One region of the Stenotrophomonas sp. AN71 genome, then DNA from elsewhere that is predicted to be linked to it. Evidence: predicted binding sites of a transcription regulator. Region 1 holds the regulator's gene; each other region holds the start of a gene.

What was found. Region 1 encodes HrcA, which represses chaperone genes, less so after heat shock. Its sites were predicted from a motif close to TTNGCACTCNNNNNNNNNGAGTGCNAA; they were not measured.
Region 2: the regulator HrcA is predicted to act here: its motif matches at 2,577-2,603, upstream of rpoH (RNA polymerase sigma factor RpoH).
Region 3: the regulator HrcA is predicted to act here: its motif matches at 4,041-4,067, upstream of ABH900_RS04350 (co-chaperone GroES).

Annotation. Positions count from the first base shown of each region.
Region 1 covers NZ_JBNDKU010000013.1:22,715-29,568, reverse strand. Annotated here, with positions in the region: gene ABH900_RS17495 (SGNH/GDSL hydrolase family protein) at 1-592, opposite strand, end outside; gene ABH900_RS17490 (LysR family transcriptional regulator) at 691-1,608, shown strand; gene recN (DNA repair protein RecN) at 1,740-3,401, opposite strand; gene hrcA (heat-inducible transcriptional repressor HrcA) at 3,517-4,581, shown strand; gene grpE (nucleotide exchange factor GrpE) at 4,645-5,160, shown strand; gene dnaK (molecular chaperone DnaK) at 5,371-6,854, shown strand, end outside.
Region 2 covers NZ_JBNDKU010000002.1:179,580-186,433, forward strand. Annotated here, with positions in the region: gene ABH900_RS04555 (hypothetical protein) at 1-166, shown strand, start outside; gene purD (phosphoribosylamine--glycine ligase) at 225-1,508, shown strand; gene rpoH (RNA polymerase sigma factor RpoH) at 1,690-2,565, opposite strand; gene ung (uracil-DNA glycosylase) at 2,844-3,557, opposite strand; gene ABH900_RS04575 (response regulator) at 3,567-4,409, opposite strand; gene ftsX (permease-like cell division protein FtsX) at 4,417-5,364, opposite strand; gene ftsE (cell division ATP-binding protein FtsE) at 5,368-6,054, opposite strand; gene rhlB (ATP-dependent RNA helicase RhlB) at 6,169-6,854, opposite strand, start outside.
Region 3 covers NZ_JBNDKU010000002.1:131,451-138,304, forward strand. Annotated here, with positions in the region: gene ABH900_RS04335 (serine hydrolase domain-containing protein) at 1-1,113, shown strand, start outside; gene ABH900_RS04340 (DUF6445 family protein) at 1,231-1,842, opposite strand; gene groL (chaperonin GroEL) at 1,976-3,625, opposite strand; gene ABH900_RS04350 (co-chaperone GroES) at 3,707-3,994, opposite strand; gene ABH900_RS04355 (endonuclease) at 4,352-6,142, shown strand; gene cutA (divalent-cation tolerance protein CutA) at 6,211-6,549, shown strand; gene ABH900_RS04365 (protein-disulfide reductase DsbD domain-containing protein) at 6,546-6,854, shown strand, end outside.

The DNA of each region.
Region 1 (6,854 bases):
CGATCACCACCACGCTGCGCGTGCTGGCGGCGGCCTCGACTTCGATGCCGGTCAGGAACAGGCGGGCGGTGGTGCCGCTGGCCTCGCTCAGCTCGCGCGCCAGGCTCTGGTCGCCGGCAGCGATCCAGCTGGTCTGGCGGCCATCCCAATGGAAGGTCTGCAGCGGCACCGGCTGGGGGACGTAAATGCTGACCTGCAGCGCCTGCCGGTCAGCCGTCGCCAGCGCAAGCGGATCGCTCAGGCGCTCCTGGCCGGGCCCGATCAGCACGCCGGGCTGGCCGTCGAAGCGGAGCGGCTGCGGCGTTGCGCCCGTGTGCGCGGCCACGCTGGCCGCGCCGATCCACAGCGGATGCGTGCCGTAGGCATTGCTCAGCCGCACCCGCAGCCGGGGACCTCCCAGGCTGATGCGCGCGGTCTGGCGGAAGGTCTGATCCTGCAACGTGGTAGGAACCAAGGTGGGAAACAGGAAGTCCGCCGCCCAGACCGGTTGTGGGCTGGCCTGCCAGCTGGCCAGCCAATGCGGGACAGAGGCAGCGCTGGCGACCCCTGACAGCGCGAGCAGGGTGGAGGTGAGTTGGCGGAGGCGGTCCATCGGGCGATTCCGGGGGGAGGGAGTCGCCATGGTGATTCCGCCCTCATCTGTGAACTAGACTGCGCATGGATAATCATCTGTGAACTGGATTCATTGTCATGGCGCGCTCCGACATCAACCGATCCGGTGAACTGGAAGTATTCGTGCGGGTGATCGAGACGGGCGGGTTCTCCGCTGCTGCCCGCACGCTGGACATGACCCCGTCGGCGGTCAGCAAGCTGGTGGCACGCCTGGAGCAGCGGCTGGGCACGCGTCTGCTGCAGCGTTCCACCCGCCAGCTGCAGCTGACCCCGGAGGGCTGTGCGTTCTACGAGCGTGGCCTGCGCGTGCTGGCCGACCTGGACGAGGCCGAGCGCTGTGCCAGCGCCCATGCCGAGCCGCGTGGGCGGCTGCGGGTCAACTCGAACGTGCCGTTCGGCCAGCATTTCCTGTTGCCGCTACTGCCGATGTTCCTTGAGCGCAACCCGCAGGTGGGGGTGGACCTGACCCTGAACGACGAGGTGATCGATCTGCTGGAGCAGCGCACCGACGTGGCGGTGCGGGCCGGTCCGCTGAAGAGTTCCAGCCTGGTGGCGCGGCGGCTGGGCGCGACGCGGATGATGATCGTGGCCGCGCCGGCCTACGCGGTGCGGCATGGCCTGCCGCGCAACAGCGATGAGCTGCAGGCGCACAACCGGCTGGACATCGGCCATGCGCGGGCAATGCAGGGGTGGCCGCTGCTGCAGGACGGCCGTGAGCGCATGCTGCTGCCCAGCGGCAACGCCCGCGCCAGCAACGGTGATGCGCTGCGTCAGCTGGTGCTGGGCGGCCTGGGCCTGGCGCGGCTGGCGGCCTTCCAGGTGCAGGCGGACATCGCTGCGGGACGCCTGCTGCCGGTGCTGGAAGACGCCAACCCGGGTGACCTGGAGGAGGTGCACGCGGTGTTCCTGGGACAGGGGGGCTACCTGCCGCTGCGTGTGCGCGCGTTGCTGGATTTCCTGGTGGAGCACGTGGATCTGGCGCGGCCGCAGGGGTGAGACGGGTAGTGCCGGCCTGCTGCCGGCACTACCTGTAGATCCACGCCAAGCGTGGATAAATGATGTAGTAGATCCGCGCCATGCGTGGAGGAATGCCCGCGATTCGCGTGCGCCAGCAGGCGTGCAGAGGCCTACAGCTGCAGCAGCTTGCGGGCGGCGGCGCGTGCTTCCTTGCTCACTTCCACGCCACCCAGCATGCGTGCCAGTTCTTCTTCGCGGGACCTGTTGTCCAGCTTTTCCACCGCGCTCTGGGTCATGCCTTCCACCGGGGCCTTGCTGACCCGGTAGTGGGCGTGGCCCTTGGAGGCGACCTGCGGCAGGTGGGTCACGCACAGCACCTGGCGCTTCTCGCCAAGGGCGCGCAGCTTCTGGCCGACGATATCGGCCACCGCGCCGCCGATGCCAGAGTCGACTTCGTCGAACACCATGGTCGGCACTGCATCCAGGTCCAGCGCGGCCACTTCGATGGCCAGCGAGATGCGCGACAGTTCACCGCCGGAGGCGACCTTGCGCAGGGCGCGCGGCGGCTGGCCGGCGTTGGCCGCGACCAGGAACTCCACGCGTTCGGCGCCCTGAGGGTCGGGCTTGCCGCCGTCCTGCGGCTCCAGTTCGATCAGGAACTGGCCGCCGCCCATGCCCAGCTCGGCAATGATGCCGGTGGTGGTGGCCGACAGTTCGGCGGCGGCACTGCGGCGGCTGGCGGTCAGCACCTCGGCCTGCGCACGCCAGGCGGCCGCGGCCTTGTCGATTTCGCCGGCCAGGCGCTGCAGGCGCTCGTCGGCGCCACGCAACTGCTCCACTTCGGCATGCATGCGCTCACGCTGCGTGCCCAGCTCGCCCATTGGCACGCGATGCTTGCGGGCCAGGTCGTGCAGGCGGCCGAGGCGGCGCTCGTTCTCCTCGAACTGCTCCGGGTCGGCATCGAGGTCGTCGTGCACCCGATCCAGCAGCGACAGGGCCTCGTGCAGCTGGATCGCGGCGTTTTCGATCAGGCCATCCACCTCGCCCAGGCGCGGGTCGTGTTCGATCAGGCGCGACAGCTCGTGGCGCACCTGCTGCAGCAGGTCCAGCGCGGAACTGCCGTCGTCGCCGTTGAGCTGGTTGCTGGCCGCCTGGCAGGCACTCAGCAGGGCGCTGGCGTGGGCCTGCCGGCGATGGCTCGCCCCCAGTGCGGCAATCGATTCCGGCTCCAGTTCTTCGCGGTCGAGCTCGCGTAGCTGGTGCTCCAGGAAGCCGATCCGGTCACTGACGTCGCCCTGTTGCGACAGCGCCAGCGACTCGTCGACCAGCGCCTGCCAGGCGGCCGCAGCGCGGCGCACCTGGCGGCGTTCGCTTTCGTTGCCGGCGTAGGCGTCGAGCAGGGCCAGCTGCGACGGGCGGGTCAGCAGGGCCTGCTGTTCATGCTGGCCATGGATCTCCACCAGCAGCGACGCCAGGTCGGCCAGCTGCGCCAGGGTGACCGGGCGCCCATTGATCCACGCGCGCGAGCCGCCGTCGGCGCGGATCACGCGGCGCAACTGGCATTGCTCCTCGTCGTCCAGCTCGTTGTCGGCCAGCCACTGGCGCGCGGCCTGCAGCTGGTCCAGCGCGAACTCGGCGGAAAGCTCGGCGCGGGCGGCGCCGTGGCGGACCACGCCGCTGTCGGCGCGCAGGCCGGACAGGAAGCCCAGCGCGTCGACCATCAGCGACTTGCCGGCGCCGGTCTCGCCTGAAACCACGGTCATGCCGGGCCCGAACTCCAGTTCGGTGGCACGGACGACGGCGAAATCCTTGATCGAAAGGTGTCTGAGCATGGGTAATGGGTGGTCTGCAGCCGCGCAACGCTAGCACGGGGACGAGGGAGGTCCAATGACTTGCCAAGGTGATGCGCCGCCATTATCTAGTGTCCGTGTCTCACAGGTTGATTCCATGCGCGGTTCTCCCGACCAGCTTGCCCCGCGTGCGCGCCATCTGCTGCGCACGTTGATCGCGCGTTACATCCAGGACGGTGAGCCGGTTGGCTCGCAGACGCTGGCGCGGGTGGCCGGCTTGGAGGTCAGCCCGGCCACCATCCGCAACATCCTCGGCGACCTGGAAGACCTGGGGCTGCTGGCCTCACCGCATACGTCGGCCGGACGCGTGCCGACCGCCCACGGCTACCGGGTGTTTGTCGACAGCCTGCTGCAGATGCAGCCGCCCGGCGAAGGCGAGCTGGCCCGGTTGCGCCAGGAGCTGGCCGGGGGCGGCAGTACCCAGGCCCTGCTCGGCAGCGCTTCGGAGCTGCTGTCGGCGATGAGCCACTTCGTCGGCGTGGTCAGCGCGCCGCGGCGCGAGCAGTTCGCCTTCCGCCAGATCGATTTCGTGGCGCTGGACGGGCGCCGCGTGCTGGCAATTCTGGTATTCGCCGACAACGAGGTGCAGAACCGGGTCATCGAGACCCGCCAGGAATTCGCGGCGGGCCAGCTGGAACAGGTGGCCAACTATCTCAACGCCCATTTTGCGGGCCTGCCGATGGCCGAGATCCGCACCCGTCTGCTGCTGGAGCTGCGTGACGCCCGTTCGGAGCTGGAGCAGCTGCTGGCGCACAGCATCGAGCTGGCCGAACAGGCGCTGCAGCCGCCGGCCGACGACATGCTGGTGGCCGGCCAGACCCGGCTGATGGGGGTGCAGGACCTGTCCGACCTGGAGCGCCTGCGCGAACTGTTCGAGCTGTTCTCCAGCAAGCGCGAGATCCTGCAGCTGCTGGAGCGGACCATCCAGGCCCCGGGTGTGCGCATCTTCATCGGTGAGGAGACCGGGATGATGCCGCTGCAGGGCGTCTCGCTGGTCACCGCGCCATACACCGCCAACGGCCAGATACTGGGCGTGCTGGGGGTGATCGGGCCGAAGCGGATGGCCTACGACCGCATGATCCCGCTGGTCCAGGCCACTGCCGATGTGCTGGGCGCGGCCTTTTCACCGGCCGGGCGCACTCCTGGAACTTTCGACGCTTGAAACGCAGCATCCCGCCCACACTAGGGTGGGTGGAGGCGGAGACTGACCGCCAGGGACCCAGACATGAACCACGAATATCCAGATATCGAATCCCAGCAGAGTGCAGCCGATGCGGCTGCCGCCGCTGGCGTCAGCGACGAAGTGGAGCGCCTGCGCGCCGAAGTCGAGCAGATCAAGGCCGATGCGCTGCGTGAGCGCGCCGACCTGGAGAACCAGCGCAAGCGCGTCGCCCGTGACATCGAGCAGGCCCGCAAGTTTGCGAACGAAAAGCTGCTGGGCGAGCTGCTGCCGGTGTTCGACAGCCTGGATGCCGGCCTGAAGGCCGCCGGCGACGACCCGCATCCGCTGCGCGAGGGTCTGGAAATGACCTACAAGCAGCTGCTGAAGGTTGCCGCCGACAATGGCCTGGTCCTGCTGGACCCGACCGGCCAGCCGTTCAATCCGGAACACCATCAGGCCATCAGCCAGGTGGCCGCCCCGGGCGCCGCCCCAGGTACCGTGGTGACCGTGTTCCAGAAGGGCTACCTGCTCAACGAGCGCCTGCTGCGGCCGGCGCTGGTGGTGGTGGCCGCCGACTGACGGGCCGCGCCGGGTTGCGGTCGCCGGGCATGGCCCGGCGCTGCCTGCCCCGGATCGGTAGCGCCAGGCCATGCCTGGCAAGGTTTTCCAGGCGCTGAACACAGCGTTCGGGAGATGGCTTGAATGTTCCACGAGCCTCCCCCACATCGTATTCATCCACCGGCCGAGTGGCCGGACTGACAAAAACAACATCCTTCAAGGAGTCCCCCCATGGGCAAGATCATTGGTATCGACCTCGGCACCACCAACTCGTGCGTGGCGATCATGGACGGCGGCAAGGCCCGCGTCATCGAGAATTCGGAAGGCGATCGCACCACCCCGTCGATCGTCGCCTACACCAAGGACGGCGAAGTCCTGGTCGGTGCCTCGGCCAAGCGCCAGGCCGTGACCAACCCGAAGAACACCTTCTACGCGGTGAAGCGCCTGATCGGCCGCAAGTTCACCGACGCCGAAGTGCAGAAGGACATCGCGCACGTCCCGTACAGCATCCTGGCCCATGACAATGGCGATGCCTGGGTGGCCACCAGCGATGCCAGGAAGATGGCGCCGCAGGAAATCTCGGCCAAGGTGCTGGAGAAGATGAAGAAGACCGCCGAGGACTTCCTCGGTGAGAAGGTCACCGAAGCGGTCATCACCGTGCCGGCCTACTTCAACGACAGCCAGCGCCAGGCCACCAAGGACGCCGGCCGCATCGCCGGCCTGGACGTCAAGCGCATCATCAACGAACCGACCGCGGCCGCGCTGGCCTATGGCCTGGACAAGGGCGACAACAAGGATCGCAAGATCGTGGTGTACGACCTGGGCGGCGGCACCTTCGACGTCTCGGTGATCGAGATCGCCAACGTCGATGGTGAGAAGCAGTTCGAAGTGCTGGCCACCAACGGCGACACCTTCCTGGGCGGCGAAGACTTCGACAACCGCGTCATCGAGTACCTGGTTGAAGAGTTCAACAAGGACCAGGGCATCGACCTGCGCAAGGATCCGCTGGCTCTGCAGCGCCTGAAGGACGCTGCCGAGCGCGCCAAGATCGAACTGTCCAGCGCCCAGCAGACCGAGGTGAACCTGCCTTACGTCACCGCTGACGCGTCGGGTCCGAAGCACCTGAACATCAAGCTGACCCGCGCCAAGCTGGAGTCGCTGGTGGAAGAGCTGATCAAGAAGTCGATCGAGCCGTGCCGCGTCGCCCTGAACGATGCCGGCCTGCGTTCGAGCGACATCAGTGAAGTGATCCTGGTCGGTGGTCAGACCCGCATGCCGAAGGTGCAGCAGGCGGTGACCGAATTCTTCGGCAAGGAACCGCGCAAGGACGTCAACCCGGACGAGGCCGTGGCACTGGGCGCGGCGATCCAGGGCGGCGTGCTCGGTGGCGACGTCAAGGACGTGCTGCTGCTGGACGTGACCCCGCTGTCGCTGGGCATCGAGACCATGGGCGGCGTGTTCACCAAGATCATCGAGAAGAACACCACCATCCCGACCAAGGCCTCGCAGGTGTTCTCCACCGCCGAGGACAACCAGTCGGCCGTGACCGTGCACGTGCTGCAGGGTGAGCGCGAACAGGCCCGCTTCAACAAGTCGCTGGCCAAGTTCGACCTGTCCGGCATCGAGCCGGCCCCGCGTGGCCTGCCGCAGGTGGAGGTGTCCTTCGACATCGACGCCAACGGCATCCTGCACGTGTCGGCCAAGGACAAGAAGAC
Region 2 (6,854 bases), on a different contig from region 1:
TTTCGACGACAGCGACCGCAGCGCCCGCATCTGGCCGCTGCTGATCGAGGAAACCGGCACCACCTGTGGCGGCAAGCCGGTCCGGCAGCAGCATCGCTTCACCCTGGACACCAGGACCTGGGCCTATTCCTTCCCCGAATCGCTGCAACGCGAAGGCTGCGAGTGAACCACGCGCGCCGCCCGGGATGCCCCTCCTCCCTTCCCACGCAATCTGGAATCTCGTGATGAACGTACTTGTCATCGGCTCTGGCGGCCGCGAACACGCCCTGGCATGGAAGCTGGCCCAGTCCTCCCTTGTCACCGAAGTGATCGTGGCGCCCGGCAACGCCGGCACCGCCAGCGAAGACAAGTGCCGCAACGTTGCGGTGAAGGTCACCGACATCGACGGCCTGCTCGCCCTGGCCCAGGCCGAAGGCGTGGCATTGACCGTGGTCGGCCCGGAAGTACCGCTGGTGGCCGGCGTGGTTGACCGCTTCCGCGCTGCGGGCCTGCGCATCTTCGGGCCAACCGCCGCTGCCGCCCAGCTGGAAGGCAGCAAGGCCTACGCCAAGGACTTCCTGGCGCGCCATAACATCCCCACCGCGTTCTACGCCGTGCACACCGAGGTGGACGCCGCACTGGCCTACATCCACGAGAAGGGCGCCCCGATCGTGGTCAAGGCCGATGGCCTGGCCGCTGGCAAGGGCGTGATCGTGGCGATGAGCCTGGCCGAGGCCGAGGACGCGGTGCGCGACATGCTCTCGGGCAACGCCTTCGGCGATGCCGGCGCGCGCGTGGTGATCGAGGAATTCCTCGACGGTGAAGAAGCCAGCTTCATTTCGATGGTCGACGGCGTACATGCGCTGCCGATGGCCACCTCGCAGGACCACAAGCGTGTCGGCGACGGCGACACCGGCCCGAATACCGGCGGCATGGGCGCCTATTCGCCGGCTCCGGTGGTGACGCCGGAGGTGCATGCACGCGTGATGCGCGAGGTGGTCAACCCGACCGTGCAGGGCATGATCGCCGACGGCATCCCGTTCACCGGCTTCCTCTACGCCGGCCTGATGATCGATGCCAGCGGCGCGCCGAAGGTGATCGAGTTCAACGTGCGCTTCGGCGATCCGGAAACCCAACCGGTGATGCTGCGGCTGCAGTCGGACCTGGTCGAACTGGTGGAAGCGGCCATCGATGGTCGCCTGGACCAGGTGCAGGCGCAGTGGGATGCGCGCCCATCGTTGGGCGTGGTGCTGGCCGCGAAGCCCTATCCGGAAGCACCAATCACCGGCGAGGTGATTTCCGGCCTCGGCGACGTGCCGGCCAACGCCAAGGTGTTCCATGCGGGCACCACGCTGGACGCACAGGGGCAGGTGCTCAGCGCCGGCGGCCGCGTGCTGTGCGTGGCTGCACTGGGCGACAGCGTGCGTGAAGCACAAACCAACGCCTATGCCGGCGTGGCCAAGGTGACGTGGGCGAACGAGTTCCATCGCAACGACATCGGCTGGCGCGCGATCGCACGCGAGGGATGAGGCAGGCGCGGCACCAGGGCATCCACGCATGGCGTGGATCTACTGGATATTGCCGCATCCACGCATGGTGTCGATCATGCGAGGCCTGGGGTAGATCCACGCCATGCGTGGATGAGAACACCGCGAAAAACAAAAAGGCCCGGCAATGCCGGGCCTTTCTTCATTCCAACGCCACCCCGCCTTACGCGGTGAACAGCGCCTTCATCTTCTTCAGCGCGTTCGCTTCAACCTGGCGGATGCGCTCGGCCGACACGCCGTACTCGTCAGCCAGCTCCTGCAGCGTCACCTTGCTGTCCGCATCCAGCCAGCGACGGCGGATGATGTCGCGCGAGCGGGCATCCAGCTCGGCCAGGCCTTCGCGCAGCAGCTGCATCTGGTTGTCTTCGCTGTCCGCGCGCTCGTACGCCATCGACGGATCTTCATCGTTCGCGACCAGGAAGGCGGCCGGCGACGGCGGCGCATGGTCATTGTCCTCGTCGGTCGGCGCATCGAAACCGATATCGCGACCGGACAGGCGCGACTCCATTTCCATGACCTCGCGCTCGGACACGTTCAGGTCCTTGGCCACCGCACTGACTTCGGCCGCGTTCATCCAGCCCAGGCGCGTCTTCGACTTGCGCAGGTTGAAGAACAACTTGCGCTGCGCCTTGGTGGTGGCGACCTTCACGATGCGCCAGTTCTTGAGGATGAACTCGTGCATCTCGGCACGGATCCAGTGCACGGCGAAGGACACCAGGCGCACGCCCATTTCGGGGTCGAAGCGCTTGACCGCCTTCATCAGGCCGATGTTGCCTTCCTGGATCAGGTCGCCCAGCGCAAGGCCGTAGCCGTTGTAACCACGGGCCACGTGCACCACGAAGCGCAGGTGCGAATGCACCAGCTCGCGGGCTGCGTCCAGATCATTGCCGTCGCGGAAGCGACGGGCCAGGTCCTGTTCGTCATCGACCGACAGCACCGGGATCTGGTGCACGGCACCGATGTAGGCGTCCAGCGAACCGAGCGCACTGGGAATCGGGAGATTGTTTGCCACAAGGGCAGTAGAGGTGTTCTGGCTCATAGGCACCCATCTTAGCAGTCCGGGATTTGGACTGCTAAAGGAGGAAAAAGTTCCAGCGTCCCATTACTGCAACACTGGTCCCAAACAGAGCCCTACCGTAGCGCGATTTGATGACAGTGGCGAGCATGCTTTTCGGGATTCACAATCCCTTGGAATTCAAGCAATTACCCGCCGGAAACCGGCCGAATCCGGTCAAGCGGAGCTGAACGGGCCGTCCACGAGCCCCATTCAGGGCCAGAAACGTTGCCCGGTGTTCAGGCCCAGCCGCCCGCCGGCCCTCAGAGCGCCGAACGCGGCGGCAGCGACCAGTCGATCGGCGCTTGGCCGCGGCGCTGCAGGTACTCGTTGGCCATCGAAAAATGGCGGCAGCCGAGGAAGCCGCGGTGCGCCGACAGCGGCGAAGGATGCGGCGACTTCAGCACGCGATGGCGACGGGTATCGATGACCTTGCCCTTCTGCTGCGCATAGGCGCCCCAGAGCACGAACACCAGCCCTTCGCGTTCGCGGTTGAGCACATCCACCACGTGGTCGGTGAAGCCTTCCCAGCCACGGCCCTGGTGCGCGCCGGCCTTGCCCTCTTCCACCGTCAGCACGGCATTGAGCAGCAGCACACCACGCTGCGCCCATGGAATCAGGCAGCCGTGGTCCGGGCGCGGGATACCGAGATCGCTCTCGATCTCCTTGTAGATGTTCAGCAGCGACGGCGGCACCGGTACGCCCGGCGCCACCGAGAAACTCAGCCCATGGGCCTGGCCACGGCCGTGGTATGGGTCCTGGCCGAGGATCACCACCTTCACCTGTTCGAACGGCGTGGCGTCGAACGCAGCGAAGATCTGTGGGCCGGGCGGGAACACCGCCGCGCCACCGGCCTTGCGCTGGCGCAGGAAGCTGGACAGCTCGCGCATCTGCGGCTGCAGCAGGTAATCGCCGACATGCTGCTTCCAGCTCGGCTCCAGCTGGATCGTCGGGGTGTCGGCTACTTCATCAATCATCGCGCCACTTCATCGAATCAGGGGTCCATCATTCAATCGGGCCAGGCGCAGCTGGAACAGCACCTTGGTGACCAGCAGCCGCTCTTCGATCGGCTTGAGCACCAGGTCGTTGGCACCGGACTGCAGCAGCCCGGTCTGGTTGTGCGGATTGCCGTCGCCGGTCATCACCAGCACCGGCAGCCGGCGCTTGCCGTAGCCGAAGTCCACGCGCACGCGCTGCACCACGTCGCGCCCGCTCAGCTCGCCCTTCAGGGTGACATCGGTCAGCACCAGATCAATGCGATGGCGGCTGCGGCCCAGCGACTCGGCGGTGAGCAGGGTGAACGCCTCTTCGGCGCTGACCACGTGCAGCACGTTCAGCTGCTGGCGTTCCAGCATGCGCTTGGTGGCTTCGGCCACCACGCGGCTGTCCTCGATGTAGAGGATGGTCGCGCCGGGAATGGTCTGCGGCTGCACGTAGCCGCGGATGAAGGTCGCCAGCGCCTCATGGCCCAGCGCCTTGTCGAAATAGTCGGTGACGTACTCGGTGAAGCGGCGCTGCTCCAGGTGCTGCTGGGCGTCGCCCGAAACCACGATCACCGGCACATAGGCCTGCCCCGCGGCTTCGCGGACCATCCGCGCCAGCGCCAGGCCGTCCCCATCGCGCAGGGTCAGCGAGGTGGTCACCAGATCCACCGGGCCTTGCGCCAGCGCCTGCTGCGCGTCTTCGATGCTGTCACAGCCGATCACGTCCACGCCGGGCAGGTCACGCTGCAGGACGTCGGCGATCAACTTGCGGACCAGCTTCGAACCATCGACCACCATCACCCGCGTGGCGGGCCCTTCAAGGTGCTTCAGCGCTTGCGGTTGCATGCCGGTCTCAGGTGTCGGTCGGGCGGGTCTGGCGGAGGAAATGACCGGTCACCAGCCACGCGCCCAGCCAACCCAGCAGCAACGTGCCGAGCAGGACCAGGCCGCCATGCAGCAGGTCCAGGCCATGCAGCACGAACGGACTGCCATAGCTGCGCGAAAGTTCGGCCAGCGGCAGCCGCAGCGCGGCACCGGCGGCACCGATCAGGGCCAGCGCCACCGCACCGGCACCCAGGCCATACCACGCGCCCAGGTACAGGAACGGGCGGCGGATGAAGCCATCACTGGCACCGAGCAGCTGCAGCACGCCGATCTCTTCGCGACGGGCCTGGATATCCAGGCGCACGGTGTTACCAACCACCAGCGCAGCGCCGACGCCAAGCAGCACCGACAGCACCTGCACCAGCCGCGCACCGAACGCCAGCCAGGCATCCAGACGCTGGCGCCACAGCGCATCGTGCTGCACCAGGTCGGCTTCGGGCAGGCTTTCCAGCGCGCGCGCCAGGCGCGCGTCGTCCTTGCCCTGGCCCGGGGTGATCACCAGCAGCGAGGGCAGCGGATTGTCGTTGAGTGCGTCGATCGCCTCGCCGAGGCCGGCATCGCGCAGCTCCTGCAGGCCCTGCTCCGGCGTGCGCACATTCACCTCGGCAACGTCATCACGGTCGCGTAGCTGGCCGGCCAGGCGCAGCGCGCCAGGGGCATCGACATTGCCTTTCAGGAACACATTGATGTCGCGCGACTGCTGCACGCTGCCGGCGAACTGCTTGAGGTTGTCCAGCGCGATCGACAGCCCCAGCGGCAGCGCCAGGGCCAGCGCCATGACCATCACCGTCAGCAGGGTCGCCCACGGCTTGCGGAAAGCACGGCCCAGGCTGAACACCACGCTGTGTGCGTGGTGCTGGAACCAGACACCCACGCGCGAGGGGGCGGCGGCTTCGCTGTTTTCGTTCTTCGCCATGCGTTACTCCGCCAGGTCCTGCGGCGAGATGTCATCCACCAGCCGGCCGTGGTCGAGGATCAGCACACGCTTGCGCATGCGGCGCAGCAGCGGCAGATCGTGGCTGACCACCAGCACGCTGGTGCCGCGCGCGGGCAACTCGGCGAACAGCGCCATGATCTCCGCCGCCAGGGTCGGATCGAGGTTGCCGGTCGGCTCGTCGGCCACCAGCAGCTTGGGCTCACCGACAATCGCGCGGGCAATGCCGACGCGCTGCTGTTCGCCGGCCGACAGCTGCGAGGGCAACGCCTTCTCGCGGTGGCCCAGGCCCATCCGCTCCAGCACCGAACGCACGCGCTTGCCGATATCGCCACGGCGGGTACCGCGCAGGATCAGCGGCAACGCCACGTTTTCGGCGATCGAGCGGTCCATCAGCAGGCGATGGTCCTGGTAGACCGCGCCAACCGCCCGGCGATGGCGAGGCACGTCGCCCCCGCGCACTTTCAGCAGGTTGCGCTCATCGAACATCACCGCGCCGCGGCTGGGCCGCTCGTCGAGGTGGATCAACTTGAGCAGGGTGCTTTTGCCCGCCCCGGAATGGCCGGTGACGAACAGCATCTCGCCCGGCGCGACCTCGAAGCTGACATCGATCAGCGCCTCGTGGCCACCGGCGTACTGTTTGCTGACATTGTCGAAGCGCAGGACACTCATGCCCCGATTATGCAGGACCGGCGCGACAGATCGGTAGCGCCGGGCCGCTGGTGGGTGCCGACCGTTGGTCGGCACGCCCCAAAGCCACCCGACCAACGGCCGGGTGCTACTGGATCAGTTGCCCGACAGCATCCGGCGGATCTTGCGGCCGATACGGGTCAGGAACGAGTCGCCGGAATCAGCGGCGGTACGCACCGGCTTGGCCACCACCTGGACCGGGGTGACCGGGCCGGCAGCATTGGCCTGCATGCCCTCGGCGCCCTCGACCGGACGGCCGTGGCGGCGACGACGGCGCTTGCGCGGCTTGCGCTCGCCCTCGGCGGCACCTTCCGGTGCACCTTCGGCACGCGGCGGACGCGGGGCCTGGACCACGACGGCCTCGGCACCCTCGGCCGGAGCAGCGGCGGCCTGCTCGCCTTCCACGCGCGGCTTGCGCGGGCCACGCGGACGGCGTTCACCGCTGCGCTCACCGTCGCGACGCTCGCCACGACCACCGCCGGAGCGGCTGCCACTGCGACCACCGCCACGGCGTTCCTCTTCGGCAGCGCGGGCTTCGCGCGCTTCACGGAAGATCTGGCCGACGCTCTCGTTCTCCTCGCCTTCCTCGCCAGCGGCCGGGGCCGGACGCTCCGGGCGCGGCAGCGGGGTCATCAGTTCCTTGGTGACCGGCTCGGACGGAATCTTCTGCTCGATGTAGGCCTCGATGTCCGGCAGGCCCATCGCGTAGCGCTCGCAGGCGAAACTGATCGCATCGCCCTCTTCACCCAGGCGCGCGGTACGGCCGATACGGTGGACGTAGT
Region 3 (6,854 bases), on a different contig from region 1:
GCCGCACCACCGACACTGCCTTCGCCGGCCCGTATCGATGCCGAAGCGCAGCGGCTGATGCGGGCCGCGCATGCGCGGGGCATGGCGCTGGCGGTGATCGATGGCGGCAAGGTGGTGCACGTGGCCGCCTACGGCGAACGCAACGCCGCGGGCGCGCCTCTGCGCACCGACACGGTGATGTACGCCGCGTCACTGACCAAGATGGCCTTCGGCCATCTGGTCGCGCAATTGGCACAGGATGCGCGGATCGAGCTGGATGCCAGCATCGCCACGGCGCTGGACAAGCCGCTGCCGGACTATCCGCCCGAGCCGAGGAAGTACGCCGACTACAGCGTGCTGGCCGGTGATGCGCGCTGGCGACAGCTCACCCCGCGCGTGCTGCTCAACCACGCCAGTGGCTTTGCCAACTTCGGGTTCCTCGAGCCGGACGGGCGGCTGAAGTTTCACTTCGATCCGGGCAGCCGCTACGGCTATTCCGGTGAAGGGCTGATCCTGCTGCAGTTCGTGATCGAGCGCGGGCGGCTGGGCCAGGACGTGGGCACATTGATGCAGCAGCAGGTGTTCGACCGCTTCGGCATGACCCGGACCAGCATGATGTGGCGCGAGGATTTCTCCCCCAACCTGGCCGATGGCTGGACCATGGAGGGTACCGCCGAGCCTCATGATGAGCGCAGCCGGGTGCGCGCCGCCGGTTCGATGGATACCACCATCGCCGACATGGCCCGCTTCGCAGCCGGCTATGTGCGCGGCGACGGACTGTCAGCAGCAATGCGCAGGGAACTGGTTCGGCCGCAGCTGCCGATCACCACCGCCAGCCAGTTCCCCACGCTGCAGCCTGAGCTGCCGAAGGCACAGCAACGCAAGGACCTGGCCGCGGGCCTGGGCGTGGTGACGTTCCGCGGCCCCCAAGGCGCAGGCTTCTACAAGGGCGGCCATGATGATGCGGTGGGCAATACGCTGGTATGCGTGGAGCGGCGCCAGCGCTGCGTGGTGATCCTGGGCAACGATGTGCGTGCCGAAGCGACCTTCCCGGCGCTGGTGGCCTTCGTGCTGGGCGAGACCGGCGTGCCCTGGCAATGGGAATACTGCGCGGCGAAGGCATTCGTCGAATGAGGGTGCGGCAACGCCTGCGTGCCGAACGCGGCAGAATCGGAGCATCCACGCATGGCGTGGATCTGCTGTGGCAATGGCTACCGCGGTAGATCCACGCCATGCGTGGATGACCTTCCCTCAGCGCGCCTGTTCGAAGAACATCAGATACACCAGCCGCCCATTCTCCGGGCGGTCACCGAAGGCCGGGCCGGCGGTATGCCAGAACCACGGGCGCAGCAGCACCAGGCGGTTGAAGCGCATGGGAATGCGCATGGTCATTTCCCAGGCGCTGTCGTCATTGCTGTCGCGCTCGATGATGTCCCGATGCATATCGCCGCCGTTGGCATACCCCAGCGCGGCCAGCTCGGCCGCATCCAGCGCCATCCGCTCGGTGCCGGTACGGCGATGGCGGAAGAACTCGGTGCCCCCCTCGCAGTGCTCCGGCGCGCTCAGGTAGAGGATGCCCGACCAGTGCGAGTGATCGGCGTGCACCTTGGCGCGACCGGTATCGCCGGCCAGGGTCAGGCGGAACTTGCCGTGCGACTGCAGCGGGTTGACCGGCCGCAGCGCTTCGTTGACCAGGCGCGATACCGCGCCGGACAGGCCATCCAGATCCAGCCGCTGCTGCGAATTGCGGCCCGGGAACGCACCTTCCTGCACGGGATAGGTCAGACCCAGTGCCGCTTCGCGCAGGCCCTGCGCATCGGCGGGAGAGAGGAAGTCGTCGACGATGATGAACGAGGTAGGCATGGTCACCGAGCGTAGCGATGCGCCGCGACGGCGGCAACCGGGCACAAAAAAACCCCGCCTTGCGGCGGGGTCTTTCACTACAGCGGGGAAGCGTGCCGACCAAGGTCGGCCGCTACCGGCGCGGGCGTGGACCTTAGAAGTCCATGCCGCCCATGCCACCCATGCCGCCCATGCCACCGGCGCCACCCATGGCCGGCTCGTCCTTCTTCGGAGCTTCGGCAACCATGGCTTCGGTGGTGATCATCAGGCCAGCAATCGAGGCCGCGTTCTGCAGCGCCGAACGGGTCACCTTGGTCGGGTCCAGGATGCCGAACTGCAGCATGTCACCGAACTCACCGGTGGCGGCGTTGTAGCCGAAGCTGCCGGTGCCTTCCTTGACCTTGTTGACGATGACCGACGGCTCTTCGCCGGCGTTGGCAACGATTTCGCGCAGCGGGGCTTCCATCGCGCGCAGGGCGATCTGGATGCCGTGGTTCTGGTCTTCGTTGGCACCCTTCAGGCCAGCCAGCGCGGAGACCGCACGGACCAGGGCAACGCCGCCGCCCGGGACCACGCCTTCTTCAACGGCCGCACGGGTGGCGTGCAGGGCGTCGTCGACGCGATCCTTCTTTTCCTTCATTTCGATTTCGGTCGAAGCGCCGACCTTGATCACTGCCACGCCACCGGCCAGCTTGGCCACGCGCTCCTGCAGCTTCTCGCGGTCGTAGTCCGAGGAGGTGTCTTCGATCTGGGTCTTGATCTGCGCGACGCGCGAATCAACCGCAGCCTTGTCACCCACGCCATCGATGATGGTGGTGTTTTCCTTGGAAACCTGCACCTTCTTGGCGCGGCCCAGGTCCTTGATGGTGGCCTTTTCCAGCGACAGGCCGACTTCCTCGGAGATCACGGTGCCGCCGGTCAGCACGGCCATGTCTTCCAGCATCGCCTTGCGACGGTCACCGAAGCCCGGAGCCTTGACGGCCACGACCTTGACGATGCCGCGGATGGTGTTGACCACCAGGGTCGCCAGCGCCTCGCCCTCGACTTCCTCGGCAACGATCAGCAGCGGCTTGCCGGCCTTGGCGACGCCTTCCAGCACCGGCAGCAGGTCACGGACGTTGGAGATCTTCTTGTCGTGCAGCAGGATGTACGGGTCATCCAGGTCAGCGGTCTGCGACTGCTGGTTGTTGATGAAGTACGGGGACAGGTAGCCGCGGTCGAACTGCATGCCCTTGACCACGTCCAGCTCGTTGTCCAGGCCCGAGCCTTCTTCAACGGTGATCACGCCTTCCTTGCCGACTTCCTTCATCGCATTGGCGATGATCTGGCCGATCGACTCGTCCGAGTTGGCCGAGATGGTACCGACCTGGGCAATCGCCTTGTCGTCGGCGGTCGGCTTGGAGATGCTCTTCAGCTCGGCAACGGCGGCCACGACGGCCTTGTCGATACCGCGCTTCAGATCCATCGGGTTCATGCCGGCGGCAACAGCCTTGGCGCCTTCGCGGATCAGGGCCTGGGCCAGCACGGTGGCGGTGGTGGTGCCGTCGCCGGCGTCGTCGTTGGTGCGCGAAGCAACTTCCTTCACCATCTGCGCGCCCATGTTCTCGAACTTGTCAGCCAGTTCGATTTCCTTGGCGACGGAGACGCCGTCCTTGGTGATGGTCGGGGCACCGAAGCTCTTCTCGAGCACGACGTTGCGGCCCTTCGGGCCCAGGGTGGCCTTGACGGCATTGGCGAGAACGTTGACGCCGCGCACCATGCGCGAACGGGCGTCTTCACCGAAACGAATATCCTTGGCAGCCATTGCAGTTACCTCTGTGTTTGCGCCGGGCCGGGCCCGGCGACGAAAAGGGATGTCTTACGGAAAAGCAGGTCGCGCCAGGGCTCAGCCGATGATGGCGAGCACGTCGTCTTCGCGCAGGACCTTGTACTCGACGCCTTCGCTCTTGTACGAGCTGCCGGCGTACTGGCCGTAGATGACCTTGTCGCCGACCTTCAGCGACGGCGCGCGCACATTGCCGTTGTCCAGCGGCTTGCCCGGGCCGACGGCCACGACTTCACCCTTGGTGGACTTTTCCTTGGCCGAATCCGGGATCAGGATGCCACCGGCGGAAACTTCGTCGGCTTCGATCGGCTTGACCACAACGCGGTCGTGCAGCGGCTTGATGCTCATGTGAGACCTCTTAAGTTATTGATTGGTCTGAAAAAGTCTGGCGATGTTAGCACTCACCCCAGGTGACTGCCAGCATTGCTCGTGAAAAAGCCCGACGAATCGGGAGCAGGACAGAGATGGAGCTGTCCCAGGTCCTTTCAAGGCCGATCGCGGAAAAAAATTTGCTGCGCCGCAGAGAGGAGACCCTACCGCGCATGAAGGCGTTCAGGCCGGTGCAACGCCACAATCCGAGGTCCTGAGCCCTCGACATTTGGTGACCCGCGTCGCACTGTCAGATATCTGACGTTCATTTACGACAAAGTGTCACTGGATCGGCCTTAGGCTCGGCCGCGCATTCCCAATCACAAGGAGTAGTCGATGCGATTGCTGTCCCCGCTTGCCGTCGCCTGCCTGCTGGCCCTGGCCGCTGCGCCGGCCCAGGCCGAGGTCTTCATCAACGAACTGCACTACGACGACAGCACCGCCGCCGGTGACGTCGGCGAAGCGATCGAAGTCGTCGCCACTGCCGGTGAAGACCTGTCCGGTTACCGCTTGTACCTGTACAACGGCGCCAATGCCTCGGCTGCCGTGGTCTACGCCAACAACGCGGTCCCGGCCGGCACCGCCGCCGGCTGCGGCAGCGCCACCATCGCCGTGGTCAACTACCCGACCAACGGCATCCAGAACGGTCCGAACGATGGCATCGCGCTGGTCGATGCCAGCGGCAAGGTGGTCCAGTTCCTCAGCTACGAGGGCGCCATCACCGCCTCCGGTGGCCCTGCCGCCGGCATGACCAGCCAGAACATTCCGGTGGCCGAGACCAACAGCACGGCGCCGGGCACGTCGCTGCAGCTGACCGGCAGCGGCAGCCAGTACGCCCACTTCACCTGGGCCGAGTCGGCCAAACAGACCTTCGGCAGCTGCAACAACGGCCAGGCCTTCAGCGGAGGCGGTACCCCGGGCCCGAACACGCCGCCGTCGGTCTCCACCACCACCCCGGCGCAGGGCAGCAGCACCTTCCCGGCCGCCGCCGATCTGGAAGTGGTGTTCAGCGAGACGGTGAACCTGGCCAGTGGCGCCTTCGCCCTGAGCTGCGGCACCTCCGGCAGCGTGCCGCTGACCTTCCCCGCCAGCGGCCGCAGCGTGAAGCTGTCCACCAACACCGCGCTGGTGGCCGGTGAAGCCTGCCGCTTCGACATCCGCGCCGCGCGCATCACCGACCTGCAGGGCGCACACCCGGCCGCCGACAGCCGCATCGCCTTCACCGTGGCCAGCACCGGCGGCAACCCCGACCCGGGCAACCCGGGCGTGCCGGCCGGTTACTACTCCAAGGTCAACACCTCCAGCCCCAGCCAGCTGCGCTGCTCGCTGCATGCCACCATCAAGGGCCATACCGCCTATCCGTACAGCGGCTCGGGCACCAGCACCTGGACCATCCTGGAGATCGCCGACGAGGATCCCAACAACCCGAACCGCATCCTCGATGCGTATCGCAACCGCAGCTACGCCAAGGTGACCGATCGCGCCGGCAGCGGCAGTGGCCTGAAGTACAACCGCGAGCACACCTGGCCGAATTCGCTGGGCTTTGCCACCACCACCGGTGACAAGGGCCTGCCCTACGCGCCGTACACCGACACCCACATGCTGTACCTGACCGACGCACAGTGGAACGCCGACCGCGGCAACAAGCCGTTCGGCAAGTGCGATGCCAACTGCGGCGAGCGCGCAACCGAGGCCAACAACGGCCAGGGCGGCGGCAGCGGCGGCTACCCGGGCAATTCCAACTGGGTGCGCACGCCGGACGGCAACACCGGCACCTTCGAGGTGTGGGGCAAGCGCAAGGGCGACATGGCGCGTGCGGTGATGTACATGGCGATCCGCTACGAGGGCGGCAAGGATGCGGCGACCGGCCAGTCCGAGCCGGACCTGGAGCTGACCGACGACCGCAGCAAGATCGTCAAGACCAGCAGCTCGCCGGCCTACATGGGCCTGCTGTCGACCCTGATCGACTGGCACCTGTCCGATCCGCCGGATGATGCCGAGCGTGCGCGCAATGACGTGGTCTACAGCTTCCAGGGCAACCGCAACCCGTTCGTCGACCACCCCGAATGGGCGACCCCGGCCCTGTTCACCTCGGCCCAGCCGGCGACCTGCCAGCTGGCCAACTGACCGCGCAACGCAGCGGTCCATTGCCGCCGCCGGGCCCTGACCCGGCGGCGGCCCTATACTCGACGGTCATGTCGACCGTCGATCCCGTCCTGCTGCTGTTGACCACCTGCCCGGACCGGGCCAGTGCCGAGCGCATCGCGCACGCACTGGTCGGCGAGCGCCTGGCCGCGTGCGTGACCCGCCTCGATGGCGCGCAGTCGACCTACCGCTGGCAGGGCGAGGTGACCACCGACGCCGAGCTGCAGCTGCTGGTGAAAACCACCGCGAGCCGCGTCGATGACGCGATTGCCCGGATCGTCGAACTGCATCCGTATGAACTCCCGGAGTGCATCGCGGTCGAAACCCGGGCCGGCCTGCCGGCGTATCTGGACTGGATCCGGGCACAGACCCGGGAGGACACTGATTGAAGACTCTGTTTGCGCGCGGCGCCGCCTTGTGCGCCCTGTTGTGGCTCTCGCTGCCGGCCTTCGCGCTGGATGAGAAGGACCTGCTGCCGGTGGACCAGGCGTTCGCGCTGACCGCCACCGCCCCCGAACGCGGCCAGGTGCAACTGCAGTTCAAGATCGCGCCGGGCTATTACCTGTATCGCCACCGCACCAGCGTCAAGGCCGACCCGGCCTTCAATGCCGGCGCGCTGCAGATGCCCAAGGGTGACAAGCACCACGACGATTTCTTCGGCGAGGTCGAAACCTATCGCGAACGCCTGCTGGCC